2 regions of the Micromonospora cremea genome follow, and region 2 is predicted to be linked to the other one. Evidence: riboswitches for the same ligand, from Rfam matches in the RefSeq annotation. Region 2 holds a riboswitch; the other holds the start of a gene.
The links. Region 2 has a riboswitch for ZMP and ZTP ahead of BUS84_RS08800 (glycine hydroxymethyltransferase). Riboswitches for the same ligand answer to the same signal wherever they lie in the genome.

Region 1: linked by a shared signal. The riboswitch ahead of BUS84_RS32310 (bifunctional 5,10-methylenetetrahydrofolate dehydrogenase/5,10-methenyltetrahydrofolate cyclohydrolase) and the one ahead of BUS84_RS08800 (glycine hydroxymethyltransferase) in region 2 are both predicted to bind ZMP and ZTP.

Annotation. Positions count from the first base shown of each region.
Region 1 is NZ_FSQT01000002.1:4,009,558-4,019,861, forward strand. Features, by position in the region: partial or broken gene BUS84_RS32265 (cellulase family glycosylhydrolase) at 1-19, shown strand, start outside; gene BUS84_RS32270 (DMT family transporter) at 69-389, opposite strand; gene BUS84_RS32275 (RNA polymerase sigma factor) at 641-1,861, opposite strand; gene BUS84_RS32280 (YciI family protein) at 1,928-2,329, opposite strand; gene BUS84_RS32285 (GH36 C-terminal domain-containing protein) at 2,434-3,066, opposite strand; gene BUS84_RS32290 (beta-galactosidase trimerization domain-containing protein) at 3,087-3,500, shown strand; gene BUS84_RS32295 (DeoR/GlpR family DNA-binding transcription regulator) at 3,538-4,314, shown strand; gene BUS84_RS32300 (TetR/AcrR family transcriptional regulator) at 4,327-4,947, opposite strand; gene BUS84_RS32305 (glycosyltransferase) at 4,988-6,145, shown strand; ZMP/ZTP riboswitch at 6,250-6,332, shown strand; gene BUS84_RS32310 (bifunctional 5,10-methylenetetrahydrofolate dehydrogenase/5,10-methenyltetrahydrofolate cyclohydrolase) at 6,345-7,232, shown strand; gene BUS84_RS32315 (TetR/AcrR family transcriptional regulator) at 7,478-8,212, opposite strand; gene BUS84_RS32320 (ATP-binding cassette domain-containing protein) at 8,255-9,238, shown strand; gene BUS84_RS32325 (ABC transporter permease) at 9,235-10,017, shown strand; gene BUS84_RS32330 (sporulation protein) at 10,160-10,304, shown strand, end outside.
Region 2 is NZ_FSQT01000001.1:1,904,991-1,915,294, forward strand. Features, by position in the region: gene pdhA (pyruvate dehydrogenase (acetyl-transferring) E1 component subunit alpha) at 1-146, opposite strand, end outside; gene BUS84_RS08755 (Lrp/AsnC family transcriptional regulator) at 241-759, shown strand; gene BUS84_RS08760 (DNA polymerase domain-containing protein) at 772-1,743, opposite strand; gene BUS84_RS08765 (hypothetical protein) at 1,851-2,177, opposite strand; gene BUS84_RS08770 (hypothetical protein) at 2,385-2,615, opposite strand; gene BUS84_RS08775 (histidine phosphatase family protein) at 2,758-3,489, shown strand; gene BUS84_RS08780 (NAD(P)H-hydrate dehydratase) at 3,473-4,342, shown strand; gene BUS84_RS08785 (S8 family peptidase) at 4,489-5,961, shown strand; gene BUS84_RS08790 (hemerythrin domain-containing protein) at 6,087-6,587, shown strand; gene BUS84_RS40615 (SDR family NAD(P)-dependent oxidoreductase) at 6,667-7,026, opposite strand; partial or broken gene BUS84_RS40620 (SDR family NAD(P)-dependent oxidoreductase) at 7,088-7,660, opposite strand; ZMP/ZTP riboswitch at 7,622-7,711, shown strand; gene BUS84_RS08800 (glycine hydroxymethyltransferase) at 7,730-9,166, shown strand; gene BUS84_RS08805 (hypothetical protein) at 9,267-9,527, opposite strand; gene BUS84_RS08810 (alpha-hydroxy acid oxidase) at 9,625-10,304, opposite strand, start outside.

The sequences.
Region 1 (10,304 bases), on a different contig from region 2:
GAGCTGCGCCGCGAGCTGAACGACGCACAGGTGGCCGGGTCGGCGCCGGGCCCGGCCACCGGTCGTGGTCAGTGCTCCCCGGCCAGGTTCACGATGACCACCCCCGCGATGATCAGCGCGATCCCGGCGAGCTTGGCCAGACCGACCGGCTCGTCCAGGAACACCGCCCCGATCGCCACGATGGTGGCGGTGCCCAGGCCGGACCAGAGGGCGTACGCGACGCCCACCGGGATCTCCTTGACGGCCTGGGCCAGCAGGATGAACGCCAGCAGATAACCGCCGAGGCACGCCACCGTCGGCCCGAGCCGGGTGAACCCGGCGGTGGTCTTCAGCAGGCTGGTCGCCAGCACCTCGGCGGCGATGGCGATCCCCAGCAGCACGTACGCCATGCGGTCCTCAGTCCTGAAATGCTCGGCGGGTCGTCGCTGGTCAGGCTAGCGCCGCCGCCGGCCGGGAACTGGCGGCCCGCGACGGGTGCGAGCCCTGGAGCTGATGTCACAGACGATTCAGATCTGGCCGCCTGCCGGCGGGGCGAATCGCTTACGACATCAGCTCCAAAGGCGGTCCAGGTGCCTGCTCCGGCCCCCAGGTCGAGCTTCCCATCCAACCGTTCAGACCCCGGTCCGGACCGGGTGCGACGTCAGCCAGCGCCCGGCTCGGCGGCGGTCGATCCGGGTTCAGCGGCGAGCCGGGCCGCCCGCATCATGAGGTAGCGCTGCTCGGGCAGGCTGCTCGTCCGCCCGGCGGCGGCCCGGTAGTCGGCGATCGCCCGGGCTCGGTCGCCGGCCATCTCGTGCAGGTGCGCGCGGGCGGCGGAGAGCCGATGGTGCCCCGCCAACTGCGGGTCGTCGGCCAGCGCGTCGAGAGCGGCCAGGCCGGCTGCCGGCCCGTGCACCATGGCGGTCGCCACGGCCCGGTTGAGCGCCACCACCGGGCTGCCGGAGAGCCGTTCCAGCACCCCGTAGAGCGCCAGGATCTGCGGCCAGTCGGTCGCCGCGGCGCTCGGCGCCTCGTCGTGCAGCGCGGCGATGGCGGCCTGCACCTGGTACGGGCCGACCGGCCCGCGCGGCAGCGCCCGAGTCACCAGTGCGACGCCCTCGGCGATCGCCGCCGCGTCCCAGCGGGTGCGGTCCTGGTCGGCCAGCGGGATCAGCTCGCCGGATGGCCCCGTCCGCGCCGGGCTGCGTGCCTCGGTGAGCAGCATCAACGCCAGCAGACCGGCCGACTCGCTGTCGCCGGGCAGCAGGGCGTGCAGCGCACGGGTCAGCCGGATCGCCTCCACCGCCAGGTCGACCCGGCGCAGGTCCGGGCCGGCGGTGCTCGTGTGCCCCTCCGTGAAGATCAGGTAGAGCACCTGCCGGACGGCGGCCAGCCGGTCGGCCCGCTCCGCCGGCTCCGGCATCCGGAACGGCAGTCCGGAGGAGCGGATGCGCTGCTTGGCCCGGCTGATCCGTTGCGCCATGGTCGCCTCGGGGACCAGGAACGCGCGCGCGATCTCGGCGGTGCTCAGCCCACCGACCGCGCGCAGGGTCAGCGCGACGGCCGACGCGGGCGTGAGCGCCGGGTGGCAGCAGAGAAAGAGCAGGACCAGGGTGTCGTCCCGTTCGGCGGTCAGCTCCTCGTCCGCCGCGGGCGCGTGCTGTCGGTCGTCCGGGTCCCGGCGGACGACCAGGTCCTCGCGGCGGCGCCGCGCCTGCTCGCCGCGGACCAGCTCGATCATCCGGCGGTAGCCGACCTGGATCAGCCAGCCGCGCGGGTTCGCCGGCAGCCCGTCCGTCGGCCACTGGGTCGCGGCGGCCAGCAGCGCCTCCTGCACCGCGTCCTCGGCGGTGGGGAAGTCACCGAATCGGCGGGCGAGCACGCCGAGGACCTGCGGCGCCAGCTCGCGCAGCAGGTCCTCGATGCGGGGATCGGTGGTGGTCAGCCCTCACAGCTCCTGGGGTGGGGCGGACATGACCGGGTGCACCTCGATCGGCATGTTCAACGGCCGGCCGCCGGGGCCGGGCGCGGTGGAGATGTACGCGGCCAGCTCCACCGCCCGCTGCGGGCTGTCGCAGTCGACGATCCAGAAACCGGCGAGGAACTCCTTCGTCTCGGCGAACGGCCCCTCGGTGACCACCGGGGCCCCGCCCTCACCGGCGCGGACGATCCGCGCCTGCTGCGGGCCGCCGAGACCCTGCCCGTCGACCCACTCCCCGGCGGCGGTGAGCTTGTCGTTGACCTCGCCCATGAACGCGAGGTGCGCCTCGACCTCCTCCGGGGTCCAGGTCTCGATGCCCGGGAAGTCGGTCCCGGCGGCGCTGAACTGCATCAGCAGCATGTACTTCATGGTTCGCTCCTCACGCCTGCGCACCATCGTCGGTGCTCTCACCCTGAGGTAGAAGCAGACGACACGGTTCTCGACAACCCGGCCAAAGAATCCCCGGAATCTTTTCAGTGGACGGCGTCAACCTCCAGCACCAGGCTCTGCTCCGGGTGCAACGCGGGCAACTGCACGCCCACCCGGGTCAGTGCCGCCCCAGTGAGCGTGACGCCGCCAGCCAGCCAGGCCGGCGCGGACCGGTCGGCGGTCGCCGGGGCCGGCGCGTCCGACACCGGTCGCACCAGGTAACGCCGGCCCGGGTCCAGGCCGGGCAGGCGGACCGCGCCCGGGGACTGCGCCACCGAGGTGGCCAGCCGGGCCACCGCGTACACCGCTCTGGTGCCGTCGTGGTCGACCACGCCGTGCGCCCAGACGGCCGGTTCCGGATGGTCGACCCGGACCACGCGGCCGGCGTGCAGCAGCGGACGCAGCCGCCTGTGCAGCGCGACCCCGGCGGCCAGCTCGGTCTGCTCGGTGGTGCTGATCCTCGCGATGTCCCACTCGATGCCGTCGTGGCCGAAGAGCGCGGTGGCTGCCCGGAAGCCGAGGTCGTGCACCCGGTTGGTGGTGTGCGAGCGTTCCGGCCCGACGTGCGTGCCGACCAGTTCCGGTGGCAGCAGCAGCTCGGTCCAGCGCTGGATGCTGAGCCGTTCCAGCGCGTCGTTGCAGTCGCTGGCCCAGACCCGGTCGGTGCGCGCCAGGATGCCGGCTGGACGACGGCAGCATGGCCGACGTGTGGACCGAGTGGCTGCACCCGGAGGGCGCCGAGGTCCTCGCCTCGTACACCGACGGGCCGCTGCCGGGCGTGCCGGCGCTGACCCGGCACCCCGTCGGCGCTGGCGCCGCCTGGTACGTCGGCACCCGGCTGGACGAGCCGGAAACCGACCGGCTGGCCGTCCGGCTGGTCGACGAGGCCGGCGTCCGCCCGGCGGCGCAGGCACCGACCGGGGTGGAGGTGATCCGGCGCCGCGACGGCGAGCGGAGCTGGCTGTTCGCGATCAACCACACCGGGAGCGAGGTACGGCTCGCGGTGACCGGCACCGAGCTGCTGACCGGAGCAGAATGCGCCGGTGAGCTGACAGTGCCGGCCGGCGAGGTGGCCGTGGTCCGGGAGGACCGGGCCGACGGGCCGGCCTGACCCGGTGACAGCCACGGCGCGAAGGAGGTTTCCCCAGGTGCTCGCCCAGCAGCGGCAGACCGCCATCCTCGATCTGATCCGCCAGCGTGGCGGCGTACGCGTGAGCCAGCTCGTCAGCCGGTTCGGCGTGTCCGACATGACGATCCGGCGTGACCTGGAGGTGCTGGCCGAACGCGGTCTGGTGGACAAGGTGCACGGCGGCGCGACGCTGGCCGGGCCGGGCTCCGCCGAGGAGCCCGGCTTCGCCGCGAAGTCGATCCGCCAGCAGGCGGAGAAGCGGGCCATCGCCGAGCGGGCCGCGACCATGGTGGAGCCGGGGATGGCCATCGCACTCTCGGCCGGCACCACCACCGCCGCGCTGGCCACACTGCTCTCCGACGTACGGGGGCTGACCGTGGTGACCAACTCGATCCCGGTGGCCGACGCCCTCTACCAGAATCCGCGCGCCGACCAGACAGTGGTGCTCACCGGCGGCATCCGTACCCCGTCGGACGCGCTGACCGGGCCGGTGGCCGAGGCGGCGATCAGCGCGCTCAACGTCGACCTGCTCTTCCTCGGTGTGCACGGCCTCAGCCCACGGACCGGCTTCACCACGCCGAACCTGCTGGAGGCCGGGGTCAACCGGTGCCTGATCGGCGCCGCCCGGCGGCTGGTGGTCCTCGCCGACCACACCAAGTGGGAGACCATCGGCATCGCCACCATCGCCCCGTTGGAGGCGGCCGACGTGCTGATCACCGACGTCGGGCTGCCGGCGGAGGCGCGTACCGCCATCGGCGAGCAGGTCGGCGAGCTGGTCGTCGTCCAGGCCGGTTGACGGCCCCGGCGGTCAGCTCGGGGGGAGCAGTGCCTCGGTGGCCCGGTCAACCAGCCACCGTTCCGCCTCGTCGTACGACCAGCCGCCCTCGTCGACGAGCTGCGGCCAGGAGTGCAGCCCGAAGTAGAACCACAGCACCTGGGTGGCCCGCTCGACGGTGAGGCCGGGGCGCAGGGCGGAGAGCTCGTCGAGTCGTACCGCGCCCACTCGCAGCGCCCGCCGGTAGGCCGTCGCCGCGTGCCGTGCCACGGCCGCCGCGCTCGGTGTCATGCCGGCCGCTGCCTTCATCAGGTGGACCTGCTGGTGGTGGTGCTGGTGGCCGTACCGCGTTCCGACGCCGATCAGACGCAGGACCTCGCGAGGGTCGGCGGCGACCGCAATGGCCGCCACGTTCCGGGCGGTCTCCGGGTCGTTCACGCCCGCCTCGATCAGCGCTCGCAGCAGGGTCGGCTTGCCGCCGACGCTGGTGTACACGGTCGCCACGGCCACCCGGGCCCGCGCGGCGATGTCGTTGATCGTGGTCGTCGCGTATCCCTGGGCGATGAAAAGGTCCTGGGCCGCTTCCAAGATCAACCTGCGGGTCTGCTCGGCGCTCTCCTGGCGCCGGCTGGCGCGTGGTTGAGCGGCTGCCATCAGGGCACTATACGGCTCGCTTCATCAGAAGGCTATTCTGATGACTATGCGCGTCCTCTTCTCAACCACGCCCGCTTTCGGGCACTTTCTCCCCCTGCTGCCTCTGGCCCGAGCGTTCCGCCGGCAGGGCCATGACGTCGCCGTCGTCACCGCCGTGGGCATGACCCCGCTCATCGCACCCGAGGGCATTGAGCTGCTGCCGGCCGGGCCCATGCCGGACGTGCTCTTCGCCGAGGTGGGTCGCAAGCTGGGCCTCAACCCCGCGACAGAGCCCACTCCGGAGGCGGTCGCCGAGTTCTTCGCCGGGGTCCGGGTCGACCTGACCGCCGATGAGGCGTTGGCGCAGGCGAAGCGCTGGCAGCCGGATCTGATCATCAACGAGATGGTCGACTTCGTGGGACCGCTGGTCGCCGCCGGGCTCGGCGTACCGCTGGCCACCCTCGCCTTCGGGCCGTCGGTGCCGGCCGAGTTCACCGACGTGCTGACTGCCGTGGTCCGCACGCGCTACGAGGAGCGGGGACTGCCAGCGCCGGAGCACACCCCCTCCGGCCGCTGGCTGCTGGACACCTGCCCGCCCGGCCTTCAGTTCCCGGACTTCGCCGTACCCCCGGGCGTGCAGCGGATCGCGCTGCGACCGGAACCCCACCAGGCGCTCGACGCCCCGACCGGCGCCGACGCCCCGGCGGCCGGCGGTCGCCGCCGCGTGCTGGTGAGCTTCGGTACCGTCTTCGCCGACCCGGCCGTGGTCGGCCCGCTGCTGGGCGCCCTCACCGCCCTCGACGTCGACGTGCTGGCCACGCTCGGCCTGGACGGCAAGCCGGAGGACTACCAGCTCGACTCGGACCGGGTGGAGTTCAGCCCGTTCGTGCCGCTGGCCCAGTTGCTGGGGAACGTCGACGCGGTCATCTCGCACGGTGGCGCCGGCACCACCCTCGGCACGCTGGCCCGTGGCATCCCGATGGTGGTCGTGCCGCAGGGCGCCGACCAGTTCATCCAGGCGGATCGGGTCTCGGCGTCCGGCGCGGGCCTCGCACTGGCGCCCGGGCAGGCCGAGCCGGCGGCCATTGCGGCGGCCCTGCGCCGGCTGCTCGATGAGCCGACGTTCACCGTTGAGGCGCGCCGGATCAGCGCCGAGGTCAGCGTGATGCCGTCCCCCGACGAGGTCGCCGAGCGCCTGTGCGCCGAGGTGACCGGGTAGCTCGCCGGATCCTGGTGGGAACGGCACTCGGCGGGCTTTTCCCACCAGAATCGCTGGCCACAGGTCGAGCCTGCTGGTCCGATGCCCGGGCCGTGGGGCAGACTGGGAGGCGACGCGACTGGCGGCACCTGGGATGGCAGAACCATCGGGGAGCTCATCGCGGGGGTCGACCGCCTGGGCTTCCGCGCTGGGGAGAGCCATGCCGTCAACCGCAGAGACGACCACCACCCACGCCGCTACGCTGCTGCCCGGTCAGCCGGTGGCCGACGCGGTCCTCGCCGACGTTGCCGTGCGGGTGGCCAGACTCCGCGACGCGGGCGTCGTCCCGGCCCTGGCCACCGTTCTGGTCGGCGACGACGACGCCAGTGCCGGCTACATCGGCATCAAGCAGCGCCAGGCCGCCGGGCTGGGCTTCGCCTCGCCGCACCGCCACCTGCCCGCCGATGCCACGCAGGAACAACTCCACGAGGTGATCGCCGCTTTCAACGCCGACCCCGCAGTACACGGAATCCTCGTGCAGTATCCGGTCCCCGGCCACCTGGACTACGACGCGGCGTTGCAGAGGATCGACCCGGACAAGGACGTCGACGGCATGCATCCGCTGAACCTCGGTCGGCTCGCACTCGGGCTGCCGGGCCCGGTGCCCTGCACGCCAGCCGGCATCGAGGCGTTGCTGGCCCACCATGGCATTCCGGTCTCCGGGCGCGAGGTGGTCATCCTCGGCCGCGGTGCCACGCTCGGGCGGCCACTCGCGACCCTTCTCGCCCAGAAGCGCCCCACCGCCAACGCGGCCGTCACGGTCGTGCACACCGGCGTCGCCGACTGGCCCCGATACACCCGCCGAGCCGACATCCTGATCGCTGCTGCTGGCGTGCCCGGCATCATCCAGCCCGAGCACGTCAAGCCGGGGGCCGTCGTCATCGGCGGCGGCGTGCGGTACGCGGGTCGGCGGCTGCTGCCGGACGTCGACGAGACGTGCGCCGCGGTCGCCGGGGCGATCACCCCGCGCGTGGGCGGCGTGGGCCCGACCACGGTGGCCATGCTCTTCCGCAACGCCGTCGCCGCCGCCGAGCGTCAGGTCGGATAGGGATCGTCGACGGGCAGGCAAGGTCCGCGGGTTCCGCGGATATCGGGGTTTCCTGCGACCGGGATACCGCGATATCGCTGATGTCGAGTTGACCATGCCGGGGTGCTGTCGCCAGCGCTTCACGGCCCCTGGCCCCCGGGCCAGCGCCGCCGTTTCGATCAAGAGGTTTGCGTCAACGGGAACGCGGTTCTTGACGCAAACCTCTTGGTCAACAGGCTGGACGGGGGAGGGGAGAGGGCGGGTCGTCAGGCTTCGCGGGCGAGGCGTTGCTCGACGAGGACCTGGACGCCGTCGAGGATCCTTTGCAGGCCGAACTGGTACAGCCAGTCGCGGTCGGCCTCGGGGTCGTCGGTCGAGGCGAAGCCGCCGCCGGTGAACGCGGCCATCAGCGCGGGGAACCGCGTTGGATCGATGACGCGGGTGAAGAGCGTCTCGTACGGGTCGGTGTCGTCGGCCGCGGTGGCAGCACCGGCCGCGTGGAACGTCAGGTCGGCCAAGCTGTGGGCCTGGACGAGCAGGATGGCCGCCACCTTCTCGCCTTCGTCGAGTGGAGTCGAGCCGAGTGCGCGGAGTCCGTACTCGAGCCAGCCGAGTTGGTGCGGCGTGGCGGGCGGGCCGAACATCGTCAGCGTCTGCAGGAGCCACGGGTGGCGGCGGAACTTGCGCACGACGGTCCACGCCCAGCGTTCCAGGTCCGCCCGCCAGCCCTGGCCCGTGACCAGGTCCGTGGGTGGGGGGCCGACGGCGGCCTCCTGCATGTGCAGGATCAGCTCTTCCTTGCTCCCAACGTGCCGGTAGAGCGACATCGTGGTGAACCCGAGGCTCTTGGCGACCCGGCTCATCGACACGGCGCCGAGGCCGTCGGTGTTGGCGATCTCGATCGCGGTGCTGACGATGCGTGCAAGTGACAGCCCCTCCCGTGGTTCGGGAGTGGGCTTGGCCGACCAAACCGCCTCGAGCGGCGACATCGCACGTTCCATCGGGGTTGATCCTATACCTGGTGTATGGCATACACTGAGTTTATGACGTACACAGTCGAGCTTGAATCACTCACGAAGCGGTTCGGCGATGTCGCCGTACTCGATGGTGTTGACCTGCGGGTCGAACGCGGCAGCGTCGCGGCGCTGCTGGGGCCGAACGGCGCCGGCAAGACGACGGCGGTCAAAGTGCTCTCCACGCTGCTGCGTCCGGACGGCGGCCGGGCCGTGGTGGCCGGACATGACGTCGTCTCCGCGCCGGCGGCGGTCCGCCGGTCGATCAGCCTCACCGGTCAGTACGCGGCGGTCGACGAGATGCTCACCGGCCGGGAGAACCTGATTTTGATGGGTCGGCTACGGCACCTCACCGGCGCGGCGGCGCGAGCTCGAGCCGACGAGCTGCTCGACCGCTTCGAGCTGACGGCGGCCGGCGGGCGGCGGGTCTCGACCTACTCCGGCGGCATGGCCCGCCGCCTGGACATCGCACTGAGTCTCGTCGTCGAGCCTCGGGTCCTGTTCCTCGACGAGCCGACCACCGGGCTGGACCCGCGCAGCCGCCGCGACGTCTGGGGCTCGATCGGGGAGTTGGCCGCTGCCGGCGTCACCGTCCTGCTGACCACCCAGTACCTGGAGGAGGCGGACCGGTTGGCGGACCAGATCACCGTGCTGAACGGTGGCCGGGTCGCGGCCGAGGGGACCGCCGAGCAGCTCAAGGCCCGGATCGGCGGCGAGACGGCGCAGCTCTTCCTGCCCGACGCCGGTACGCTCGCCCGCGCCGTGCCGCTACTCACCGCGACCGCGGTACCCATCAGGGAGGACGCGGAGACGCTGTCCGTGCACGTTCCCACCGACGGCAGCGCGGCGGCGGTGCGGGACCTGCTCGGCCTGCTCCACGCCCGGGGCGTCGATGTGGAGCGGCTCGCGTTGCACCGGCCCACTCTCGATGAGGTGTTCCTCGCACTGACCGAGCAGCCGCCGACGGAGCAGCCGCAGACCGGCCAGCCGCAGGCCGTGGCGGTGACCCGATGACCGCCCCCGAGCTGACCCGGGTGCCCGGCGTGATCGTGGACGTGAGCGCCCTGGTCGGTCGTGGTCTGCGACGCTCGATTCGCAGCGTCGACGCGTTGATCACCGCAATTGTGCTGCCGGTGTTGATCCTGCTGTCGTTCGTCTACGTCTTCGGCGGCGCGATCGAGACGGGCACCCGGTACCTGACGTATGTCGTACCGGGGATCGTGCTGATTTGCGCGGCCTTCGGCTCGGCCGGCACCGGAGTGGGGGTGAACCAGGACATGACGACGGGGATGATCGCCCGCCTCCGCTCGCTGCCGGTCCTCGGGTCGGCGGTGCTGGTCGGGCACATCGTGGCCAGCGTGGCGCGCAACCTGCTCTCGACGACCATCGTCGTCGCGGTGGCGGTGCTGCTCGGCTTTCGGCCGACGGCCTCGGTGCTCGACTGGGTGGCGCTGCTCGGGCTGCTGGTGCTGTTCATGTCCGGGATCTCGGCGCTGTCGGCCGCCTTCGGTCTGCTGGTGTCGAACGCCGAGGCGGCCGGTGCATTCTCCTTCGTGGTGCTGTTCCTGCCGTATGTGAGCAGCGCGTTCGTGCCGCCGGAGACGATGCCGGCCTTTCTCCAGGGGTTCGCCCGCAACCAGCCCATGACCCCGCTGGTCGAGACGGCCCGCGGGCTGCTGGTGGGCGGTCCGGTCGCCGAGTCGGCCCCGACCGCACTCGCCTGGGCCGTCGGGTTCCTGGTGGTCGGCGTGGCCGCGTCCGGCGTGCTGTTCCGGCGACGGGCGAGCCACTGACACGACCCAGCGCGCCGGAGTGGCGACACAGAGTGCCGAGCGTCGGCACTTCACAGCCATCTCACAGGGCCCCTGGTTAGGGTGCCCACGAGTCAACGTCCGACTCCATCCTGGAGCGGTCGGCTGTCGCACAGGAGTTCCGATGGTCTTCAAGAAGATGTTGAGCGCGTTCGGTGTCGGCGGTCCCAGCGTGGACACCGTGCTGACCAACCCCAACACCCGGCCTGGTCTGACCCTCGACGGTCAGGTCAACCTCGTCGGCGGTGACAGCCCGGCGGCCATCGAGC
Region 2 (10,304 bases):
GTGCGGGCGGGCAGCGGCGTGCCGCTCGGGTCGAGCAGGCGGACAGGCTCGGCGTCCGGCAGCAGCGGGCGCGCCGGATCGGGCGGGGTGGCCGCCCGGCGGGTGCGCGGGGATGCCCTGCGGACCGCCTGGGGTGTGGTCGTCACGGCGGGACCTCCTGGGACGTGTGGTGGGCCTATGCTTCCGCCTGTCGGATGATTGACTCAAGATCCAGGTAGAAGGCGGGACGGTTGGCATGCGATGGGTGCATCGGTGAGCCAGGAGGCCGCAGACGAGGCCGGCCGGACGACCGGATCGGGACGATCGGCACGCCCCTTGGACGAGGTGGACCGGCGGATCCTCGACGAGCTGGTCCGCGACGGGCGGACCTCGGTGCGCACCCTCGCTGAGCGGATCCACATTTCCCGCACCAACGCGTACGCCCGGGTGGAGCGGCTGCTGCGCGACGGAGTGATCACCGGGTTCCGGGCCCAGGTGGAGCCCGTCGCGGCCGGCCTGGGCACCTCGGCGTACATCGCGCTGACGATCGAGCAGAACACCTGGCGGGAGGTTTCCGCGGAGCTGGCCCGGGTGCGCTACATCGAGCACGCCGCGCTGCTCGGCGGCGACCACGACGTGCTCGCGCTGGTCCGCGCACCGGACAACGCCGCGCTGCGGGACGTGGTGCTGGGCCGGGTGCAGAGCATCCCGGGGGTGCTGTCCACCCGCACCTGGCTGGTCTTCGAGGAGTTCGACGGGGCCGGCAGCCCGTGGGCGTGACCGCCGGGCCGCTCAGCGCTCCGGCGGGGCCTCCAGCCCCTCCCGGTCGGCCAGCTCCAGCAGCGGCTCGAGCGAATGCCGGTCGCCGTCCAAGCCGGCGTGCGGGTCGCCCCGTTCGGCGAACCGGGCCGGCATGCTGAGCACGTCGAAGTCCTCCGGCCGCACCCGGTCCAGTTCCGACCAGTCCAGCGGCGCGGAGACCAGCGCGGCCGGCGTCGGCCGGATCGAGTACGCCGACGTCACCGTGTGGTCCCGGGCCATCTGGTTGTAGTCGACGAAGACCGGCCGGTCCCGCTGCTCGCGCCACCAGGTGGTGGTGACCAGGTCGGGCAGACGGCGCTGCATCTCCCGGCCCAGCGCGAGCACCGCCCGCCGGCACTCGCCGAAGCTCCACCGCGGCTCGATCGACAGGTAGACGTGCAGGCCCCGGCCGCCGGTGGTCTTCGGGTAGCCGGTCATGCCCAGCTCGGCGAGGAACGCCCGCACCTCATGGGCCACCGGCACCACCTGCGCGAAGTCGACGCCGGGCATCGGGTCGAGGTCGATGCGCAGCTGGTCGGGGCGCTCCACGTCGGCGGCGGTGACCGGCCACGGATGGAAGCGCAGCGTGCCCAGGTTGGCCGCCCAGATCACCACGGCCAGCTCGCTCGGCGCGACCTCGTCGGCGGTGCGGCCGCTCGGAAAGGTGATGTGCGCGGTCCGCACCCAGTCGGGCGCGCCCGCCGGCAGCCGCTTCTGGTAGAACGCGTCACCCCGGTTGGTCTGCCGGGTGGCGATCGTGGCGCCCTCGAAGACGCCGCGCGGCCAGCGTTCCAACATGGTCGGCCGGTCCCGCAGCGCGCGCAGAATGCCGTCGCCCACCGCCAGGAAGTAGCGCACCACGTCCAGCTTGGTCAGCCCGCGTTCCGGAAAGTACGGCTTGTCAGGGCTGGAGACGCGGACCAGCCGCTCCCCCACCTGGATCTCCTCCGCCGCCGTGGCCACGCCCACGAGGGTACGACGCCGGCGGGCTCCTCGCGGTCATCGAACGGAGACGAGAAGGGCGCGGCGCGCGCAGCGCGGGCTGCCCCGCGGTCGACGCCGTCGCCGGGTCAGGTGACCAGGAGGACGCCGACCAGGATCAGCGGCAACCCGACGAACAGGAAGATGCCGACCCCGGTGAGCACCCGCCCGCCGCCGGCCTCCTCGCGCTCCGGCGCGAGCCCGAACGTGGCGCGCGGGCCCAGCATGCCGATGCGGCTGAGCGTCAGGTCGCCGGTCACCCCGAACAGTGCGCCCACCACCATCAGCGCGATCCCCAGTCGGCCGGTGTAGTCACCCCCGTCGACCGCCACCCAGACCGCCGCGGCGACCGCGACCAGAACGGCGGCGATCAGGAACAGCAGCAGCGCTTCCCGCAGACCCCGGACGACCGTCATCGCCGACCCACCCCTTCGTCTCGGGGCGGCCCCGCCGCCCCGGACGGAGATTGTTCCCCATCGACCCCTCGCGGCGCTGTCCCGAACCTGACCGGTCACGCGTGCATCGAGGGGGTTGTGGGGACGTGGGGCGGTGGCCGGAGTTCAGCGCGGCGGATGCCGGTCATCGACCGGCATCCGCCTCCGCCCCGGCGATGTTCGCCGCGGTCAGCGCTTCTCCTGCTGCATCCGGGACACCAGCATCTGCTTGCCCTGCTCGCCGGCCTTGCGGCTGTTGTCCTGGATCATGCGGAACCAGTTGGCCAATTCACTGTCGCCACGCCCCTCGGCGTCGGCGATGTACGTGTCCATCCGGTACACGTTCTCCAGTGACATCTGCAACGTCCGGATCAGGTCGTAGTTCTTGTCCTTTACCGGGCTGGCCTGCTCCTTGACCATCGTCGCCACGGCGCACCTCCCCTGTCGGCTTCGCGGTGAAGCCCACGCTTACCCGACCGGGGCGGGTTCACGCGCCGACCGGGGTCGCCGGTGCCGCATGATGACGCGGTTACCGGGCACACGGGCCGGGTAGGGGTGCCGCATGGCCGAACTGGCAACCCTGTGGATCATCCGGCACGGCGAGAGCACCGCGAACGTGGCGGCGACCGAGGCCGAGTCCAACGGTGCGGACCTGATCGGGCTGACCCACCGGGACGCCGACGTGCCGCTCTCCCCCACCGGCGAGGAGCAGGCCCGGGCCACCGGCCGCTGGCTGGCCGGACTGCCCGCGGACCGACGCCCGGACGTGGCGGTGGTCTCGCCGTACCTGCGGGCGGTCTCCACCGCCGAGCTGGCACTGCACGGCACCGGGGTGCCGGTGAGCCGGGACGAGCGGCTGCGCGACCGGGAGCTGGGCATCCTCGACGGGCTGACCGGGCACGGGGTGCGCCGGCGGTTTCCGGACGAGGCCGAACGCCGGGCCCGGCTGGGCAAGTTCTACTACCGGCCGCCCGGCGGGGAGTCCTGGACCGACGTGGCGCTGCGGCTGCGGACGCTCCTCGGCGACCTGCGCCGGGACCACGCCGGCCAGCGGGTACTGCTCTTCGGTCACGACGCGCTGGTGTTCCTGCTGCGCTACCTGGTGGAGGGCCTGACCGAGCCGGAACTGATGGCGCTGACCCGCGAACACGTGATCGCCAACTGCTCGATCACCCACTGGTCGGCCGACAGCGAGGATCGGCTGATGCCCGGCGGGTTCAACGAGGTCGGCCACCTGCGCCGCCAGGGCGCCCAGCCGACCAGGGAGGACGAGGTCCATGCCGAGCCGGTCTGAGGTGCAGGTGATCACGCCGGGGCTGCTGCGGGACTGGGAGCTGCCGGTCCCGGCCGGCGGCAAGGAGAGCCGGGGCACCGTGCTGGTGGTCGGCGGCTCCCGCTTCACCCCCGGGGCGGTGCTGCTCGCCGGGGTCGCCGCGCTGCGCGCAGGCGCGGGGGTGCTCCAGCTCACCGCCGCCGAGTCCACCGCTGCCACGCTGAGCGTCCAGGTGCCCGAGGCGCTGGTGATCGGGCTGCCGGAGACCCCGGCCGGCGCGGCCGCCGCGGACGGGGACGGCCAGCTCGGCGAGTTGATCGGTCATGCCGACGTGGTGGCCCTGGGCCCCGGGCTGAAGGGGATCGACGAGACGCGCCGGCTGCTGCGCCTGGTCCTGGACGCGGCGGGGCCGCGTACCCCGCTGGTGCTCGACGCGTACGCCCTGGGCGCGCTCAGCCACGAGCCGGACCTGCTGGTCGGCTCGGGGCGACCGGTGGTGCTGACCCCGAACGTCACCGAGGCCGGGCACCTGCTCGGCCGGGACCCGGGCGACGACCTGGACGCCGAGGCGGCCGAGCTGGCCGCCCGGTACGAGGCGGTCGTCTCGCTGTACGGGCACGTGGCCGCGCCGGACGGGCGGCGTTGGCGCGAGGAGAGCGGCGACGCCGGGCTGGGCACCTCGGGCAGCGGGGACGTGCTCGCCGGGCTGCTGGCCGGTCTGCTCTCCCGGGGCGCGGAGCCGGCCCAGGCCGCCTGCTGGGGAGCGTTCGCGCACGCGGTGAGCGGCCAGCGGCTCATCCCCCGGTACGGCCGGATCGGCTTCCTGGCCCGGGAACTGCTCGACGAGATCCCCCGCACGCTGGCCACGGTCTGACACCTTTCGTCCCACCCGTCGGGGTGTGTGTAACGCCACATCGACTCCCCGCGCTGGAGTACCAGAGACGGGCATCCCGCCCGCCCTCGGCCGGTCGCTCCCCGCCCGGGAGCCGCACCGGCTGGTACCCGTCCCTGGGAGTCTGTGTGAAGAACCTCCGCCACAAGACACTGGCCGCCGCGTCCGCGGTGACGCTCGGCGTCGGTCTCGCCGTCACCGGCGGACTGGCACCGGCGGCGGCCGCCGGCCCGGACACCACGTTCCTGGTCCTCGCCCCGCAGGGCGCGAAGAACGACCGGGCCGCTGCCCAGGTGGCCGCCGCCAACGGCACCGTGGTGGCCAACTACGAGCAGATCGGCGTGCTCGTCGCCCGCTCCAGCAACCCTGACTTCGCCCGCAGGGTCGCCGGTGCCGGGGTCGAGTCGGTGGCCGCGACCACCGGGCTCGGCACCGCTCTCGACGAGGGCGAGACCGTCGAGGTCTCCGCCGCCGACCTCGCCAACGCCACCGGTGACCCGACCGCCGAGCCCCTGTTCGGCCAGCAGTGGGACATGCCGATGATCGGCGTCCCGCAGGCCCACGCCGTCACCACCGGAAGCGCCGACGTGGTGGTGGGCGTGCTGGACAGCGGCATCTCCTCCAGCCACCCCGATCTGGCCAGCCAGATCGCCAAGGACAAGAGCACGTCCTGCCTTGGCGGCGTCGTCGACACCACCGAGGCGGCCTGGAACCCGACCACGTCCGACCACGGCACCCACGTGGCGGGCACCATCGCCGCCGCCATCAACGGCGTCGGCGTCACCGGCGTCGCCCCGGGCGTCAAGGTGGCCGCCGTCAAGGTGGTCAACAACGACGGCTTCATCTACCCCGAGGCGGCGGTCTGCGGCTTCCTCTGGGCCGCCGAGCACGGCATGAAGGTCACGAACAACAGCTACTACATCGACCCGTGGGAGTTCAACTGCCGCAACGACGCGCGCCAGCGCCCGGTGTGGCAGGCCGTGCAGCGTGCCATCCGCTACTCGAACAGCAAGGGCGTGCTGAACGTCGCTTCCGCGGGCAACTCCAACGTCGACCTGGCGCACAAGACGGTCGACGCGGGCAGCCCGAACAACGGGACGCCCGAGGTGCGCGAGATCAACAGCGCCTGCGTCGACCTGCCGGCCGAGGCGCCGGGCGTGGTGACCGTCTCGGCGGTCGGCCCGACCGGGGAGAAGAGCTACTACTCCTCGTACGGCCAGGGCGTCGTGGACGTCACCGCTCCGGGTGGTGACACCCGGTTCCGTACCCAGGGTGCCCAGTCGACGCTGACCGACGGCATCCTGTCCACCACCTTCAACACGGCGACGCGGACCAACGGCTGGGGCTACAAGCAGGGCACCTCGATGTCCGGCCCGCACGTCGCCGGCGTCGCGGCGCTGGCGGCCTCGGCCCACCCGGGCATGTCCCCGGGCCAGCTGGCGTCGTTCCTGGAGCGCACAGCCCAGGCGCAGAGCTGCCCCGCTGGTGTCTACAACCCGGTGCCGCTGCTGGGTGCCGCCTTCGACGCGACCTGCTCCGGCGGGGCGCGGACCGGCTTCTACGGCGCGGGCATGGTGAGCGCGTACAACGTGGTCCGCTGACCAACGGTACGACCAGTGTGGGGCCTGGCGCTTCGGCGCCGGGCCCCACCCGTTCGCCCCTGTTTCCGCAGTTCATCCCCCGGGTACGGGATCGACACCAGACGAGATCCAGGGAGGTCATACCGGTGTCGACCGATGCCATCGTCCTGCTCAAAGAGGACCACAAGGAGATGCGCCGCCTGTTCAAGGCTTTCCAGGATGCCGAGGAGTGGCCGGCGAGCCAACGGCAGAAGCTGGTGGGCCAGATCCTGGAGGCCCTGACCGTGCACACCTACCTGGAGAACGAGGTGATATACCCGGAGATCCGCCGGCTCCTGCCCGACCTGAAGGACGACATCCTCGAGTCGTACGAGGAGCACCACGTGGCCGACCTGCTCTGCTTCGAGCTGGCCGGGATGGACGCCAAGGACGAGCGCTTCAACGCCAAGACGACGGTGCTGATCGAGAACGTCACGCACCACGTCGAGGAGGAGGAGCAGGAGTGGTTCCCCAAGGTGCGCGAGGCACTGGGCCGCAAGCAGCTCCAGGAGATCGGCGAGAAGATGATCGCGCTGCGCGCGGACGCGCCGCGTACCCCCAGCGAGCCGAAGGCGATCAAGAAGGCGATCGACGCGGTGACCGCCTGAGCCACCCCGCGTACGACGAAGGGCCCGGCACCGTGCCGGGCCCTCGTGGTGCGCCACCCCGCTCGGGGCGGCGCCGCGCTCAGTCGCCCGAGCCCGGCTCGGCCATCCGGCGGTGCTGCTCGGACTTGAGCTTGTCCGGGACGATCTTGCCGGCCGCGGTCTGCACCTTGTTCATCAGCGAACCCGCGGTGACCGTCTGGTCGCCCTTCATCAGCGCGGCGAAGCCCTGCGCGGCGACCTTCGCCGGGTCGTCCTTCTTCCCGGAGCCGACCCGGGTGTCCTCCATGTCGGCCCGGTCGAAGAACTCGGTGTCGGTCGGCCCGGGCATCAGCGAGGTCGCCGTGACGCCGCTGTCCTTCAGTTCGTTGCGCAGCGCCTCGGCGAAGGACTGCACGAACGACTTCGACGCGTTGTAGACCGCCTGGAACGGCCCGGGCATGGTGGAGGCGATCGGACGAGGTGAACAGCACCCGGCCCGCCCTGCGCTCGACCATCCCCGGCAGCAGCCGCTTGGCCAGGTGCACCGTCGCGCGGACGGTGAGGTCGACGATCTCGAGCTCGTCACGCAGGTCGGTGCCGCCGACGAAGGCCCCGCCGGCACCCCGGCCGGCGTTGAGCGCCAGGGCCTCGATCGGGCGGCCGGTCGAGGCGACGGCCGACGCCAGCTCCTCCACACCCTGCTCGCGGGCCAGGTCGACGCGGACCGGCTGGACCTGCGGGCCGCCGTCGCGACGCAGCTTCTGCGCCGCCGCCGTGATGCCATCGTCCTCGGCGGCGATGACCAGGTCGAAGCCGTGCTCGGCGAACTGCGCGGCCAGCTCGTACCCGATCCCGCTGGACGCCCCGGTCACCACCGCGAGCGGCCGCTCGGTGGTCGGTGTGGTCATGGTGTCGACTCCTCTCGTGCGGACGGCGGCCGCACCCGCACCGGTGCGGCAGACCCCTACCGAATGCCCTGCCACGCCCCGTCCAACCACCTCGGCGGGCCGCGTCCGGAGGTCGGCCGGGCGGGCCCGGGTCGGCCCGGTAGGATCGGCCCGGGCCGTTACTGGCGCGTGGGGATGGAGAACCATCGGGGAGCGGCCCCGTCACGAGGACGTTTGCCGAGCGCCTGGGCCTTCCGCACGCCTGTAGGAGGTCGCATGTCGCGCAACGCCGAGTCCACCGCATTCCGGAGTGCCCTTGAGGTGATCCGGGCCGTCGAGCCGCGGGTGGCCGACGCCATCGGCGCCGAGCTGACCGATCAGCGGGAGTCTCTCAAGCTCATCGCCAGCGAAAACTACGCCTCTCCAGCGACCCTGCTCGCGATGGGCAACTGGTTCAGCGACAAGTACGCCGAGGGCACCGTCGGGCGCCGCTTCTACGCCGGTTGCCAGAACGTCGACACCGTCGAGGCACTCGCCGCCGAGCACGCCCGCGAGCTGTTCGGCGCGGCGCACGCCTACGTGCAGCCGCACTCGGGCATCGACGCCAACCTGGTCGCGTTCTGGGCGGTGCTGGCCGACCGGGTGGAGTCCCCCGCGCTGAAGAAGGCGCAGGTACGCCAGGTCAACGACCTCACCGAGGCCGACTGGTTCGCGCTGCGTCGCGAGCTGGGCAACCAGCGGATGCTCGGCATGTCGCTGGACGCTGGCGGCCACCTCACCCACGGCTTCCGGCCGAACATCTCCGGCAAGATGTTCGACCAGCGCAGCTACGGCACCGACCCGGCGACCGGTCTGATCGACTACGACCAGGTGGCCGAGGCGGCCCGCGAGTTCAAGCCGCTGATCCTGGTCGGCGGCTACTCGGCGTACCCCCGGAAGGTGAACTTCCGGATCCTGCGGGAGATCGCCGACTCGGTCGGCGCCACCTTCATGGTCGACATGGCGCACTTCGCCGGCCTGGTGGCGGGCAAGGTGTTCACCGGCGACTTCGACCCGGTGCCGCACGCGCACATCGTCACCACCACCACGCACAAGTCGCTGCGCGGCCCGCGCGGCGGCATGGTGCTCTGCCAGCCGGAGCTGGCCGACCAGGTGGACCGGGGCTGCCCGATGGTGCTCGGTGGCCCGCTGCCGCACGTGATGGCCGCCAAGGCGGTCGCGCTGGCCGAGGCCCGCCGCCCCGACTTCGCCGACTACGCCCAGCGGATCGTGGACAACGCGCAGGCCCTCGCGGAGGGGCTGCTGAGCCGGGGCGCGAAGCTGGTCACCGGCGGCACCGACAACCACCTGGTGCTGATCGACGTGTCCGGCTACGGGCTCACCGGCCGGCAGGCCGAGCAGGCGCTGCTGGACTCGGGCATCGTCACCAACCGCAACTCGGTCCCGCAGGACCCGAACGGCGCGTGGTACACCTCGGGCATCCGGATCGGCACCCCGGCTCTGACCACCCGGGGCCTGGGCACCGCGGAGATGGACCAGACCGCGGAGCTCATGCACACCGTGCTCACCCAGACCACGGCCGGCGCCAACGCCGACGGCACCCCCTCGAAGGCCAAGTACACCCTCGACCCGGCCCTCGCCGACAAGATCGCCCGCCAGGCCACCGACCTGCTGGCACCGTTCCCGCTCTACCCCACCGTCGACCTCACCTGAGCACCAGCCCGACCAGTCTCGTCGATCATGGAGTTGTGGGTGCCCGGTACGGGCGGTGCCACCACAACTCCATGATCGGCGAGGGGCGGGTGGTGCAGGGTCAGGCCAGGGGACGCTTGAGGTGGTAGCGGTGTACCTCGGTGCTGCCCTGCACGTTGTTCACGTCCTCGACGGCGGAGACCAGCTCCCAGCCCTCCCGGCCGGCGCGGTTGAGGTGCGCGATGGCGGTGTCGCCGAAGGCGGTGATGTCCTTGCGGGAACCGTCCGGCGCGTACCAGACGAACGAGACGTGAAAATTGCGGCCCTGTCCCTGATAGCGGCGGACGAGCAGGGCGTACTCCCAGGCAACCATGCGGCCCATTATGACCGTCCACCCAGGACGCCGGTACGCGGGTCGTCGCGCTATGCCATCCGATGAACGCGGTGTGTCAACACACCGAGCGGGTCGCAGCCACCGCTCAGCTCACCGCCACCGTGCGTAGCTCGCCGGCCGCCGCCGGGTCGGGGCAGCCGGCGAGGGTCAACGCGTCGCGCAGTTCGGCGGCGAGCAGCGCCAGCGCGTCCCGCGCGGCGGGCTCGCCGCCGACTGCCAGCGCCCAGAGCAGCGGGCGGCCGACCAGCACGCCGACGGCGCCCAACGCGAGCGCCCGCAGCACGTCGGTGCCACCGCGGATGCCGCTGTCCAACAGCACCTGGCAGCGGTCGCCGACCGCGTCGACCACCTCCGGCAGCATGGTGACGCTGGCCGGCGCCCCGTCCAGCTGCCGGCCGCCGTGGTTGGAGACGACCACCGCGTCCGCGCCGGTCCGTACCGCCTCGACCGCGTCCCGGGGGTCCAGCACCCCCTTGACCACCAGCGGCAGGTCGACGTGCTCGCGCAGCCAGGCCAGATCCGCCCAGCGCAGCGCCGGCGCGAACGACGCGTCGGTGTGCGCGTCGTTCGCGGACAGCCCAGGAGCGCCGGCGTGCGCCAGGGCGTCCCGCCCGCCGGGCAGGTTCGCGGCGATCACCTCGGCGGGCAGCCGGAACGCGTTGCGCAGGTCCCGGGGGTGCCGGCCGAGCACCGGGACGTCCACGGTGACGACCAGCGCCCGGCAACCCGCCGCGACGACCCGGTCCAGCAGGTCGCGGACCAGTG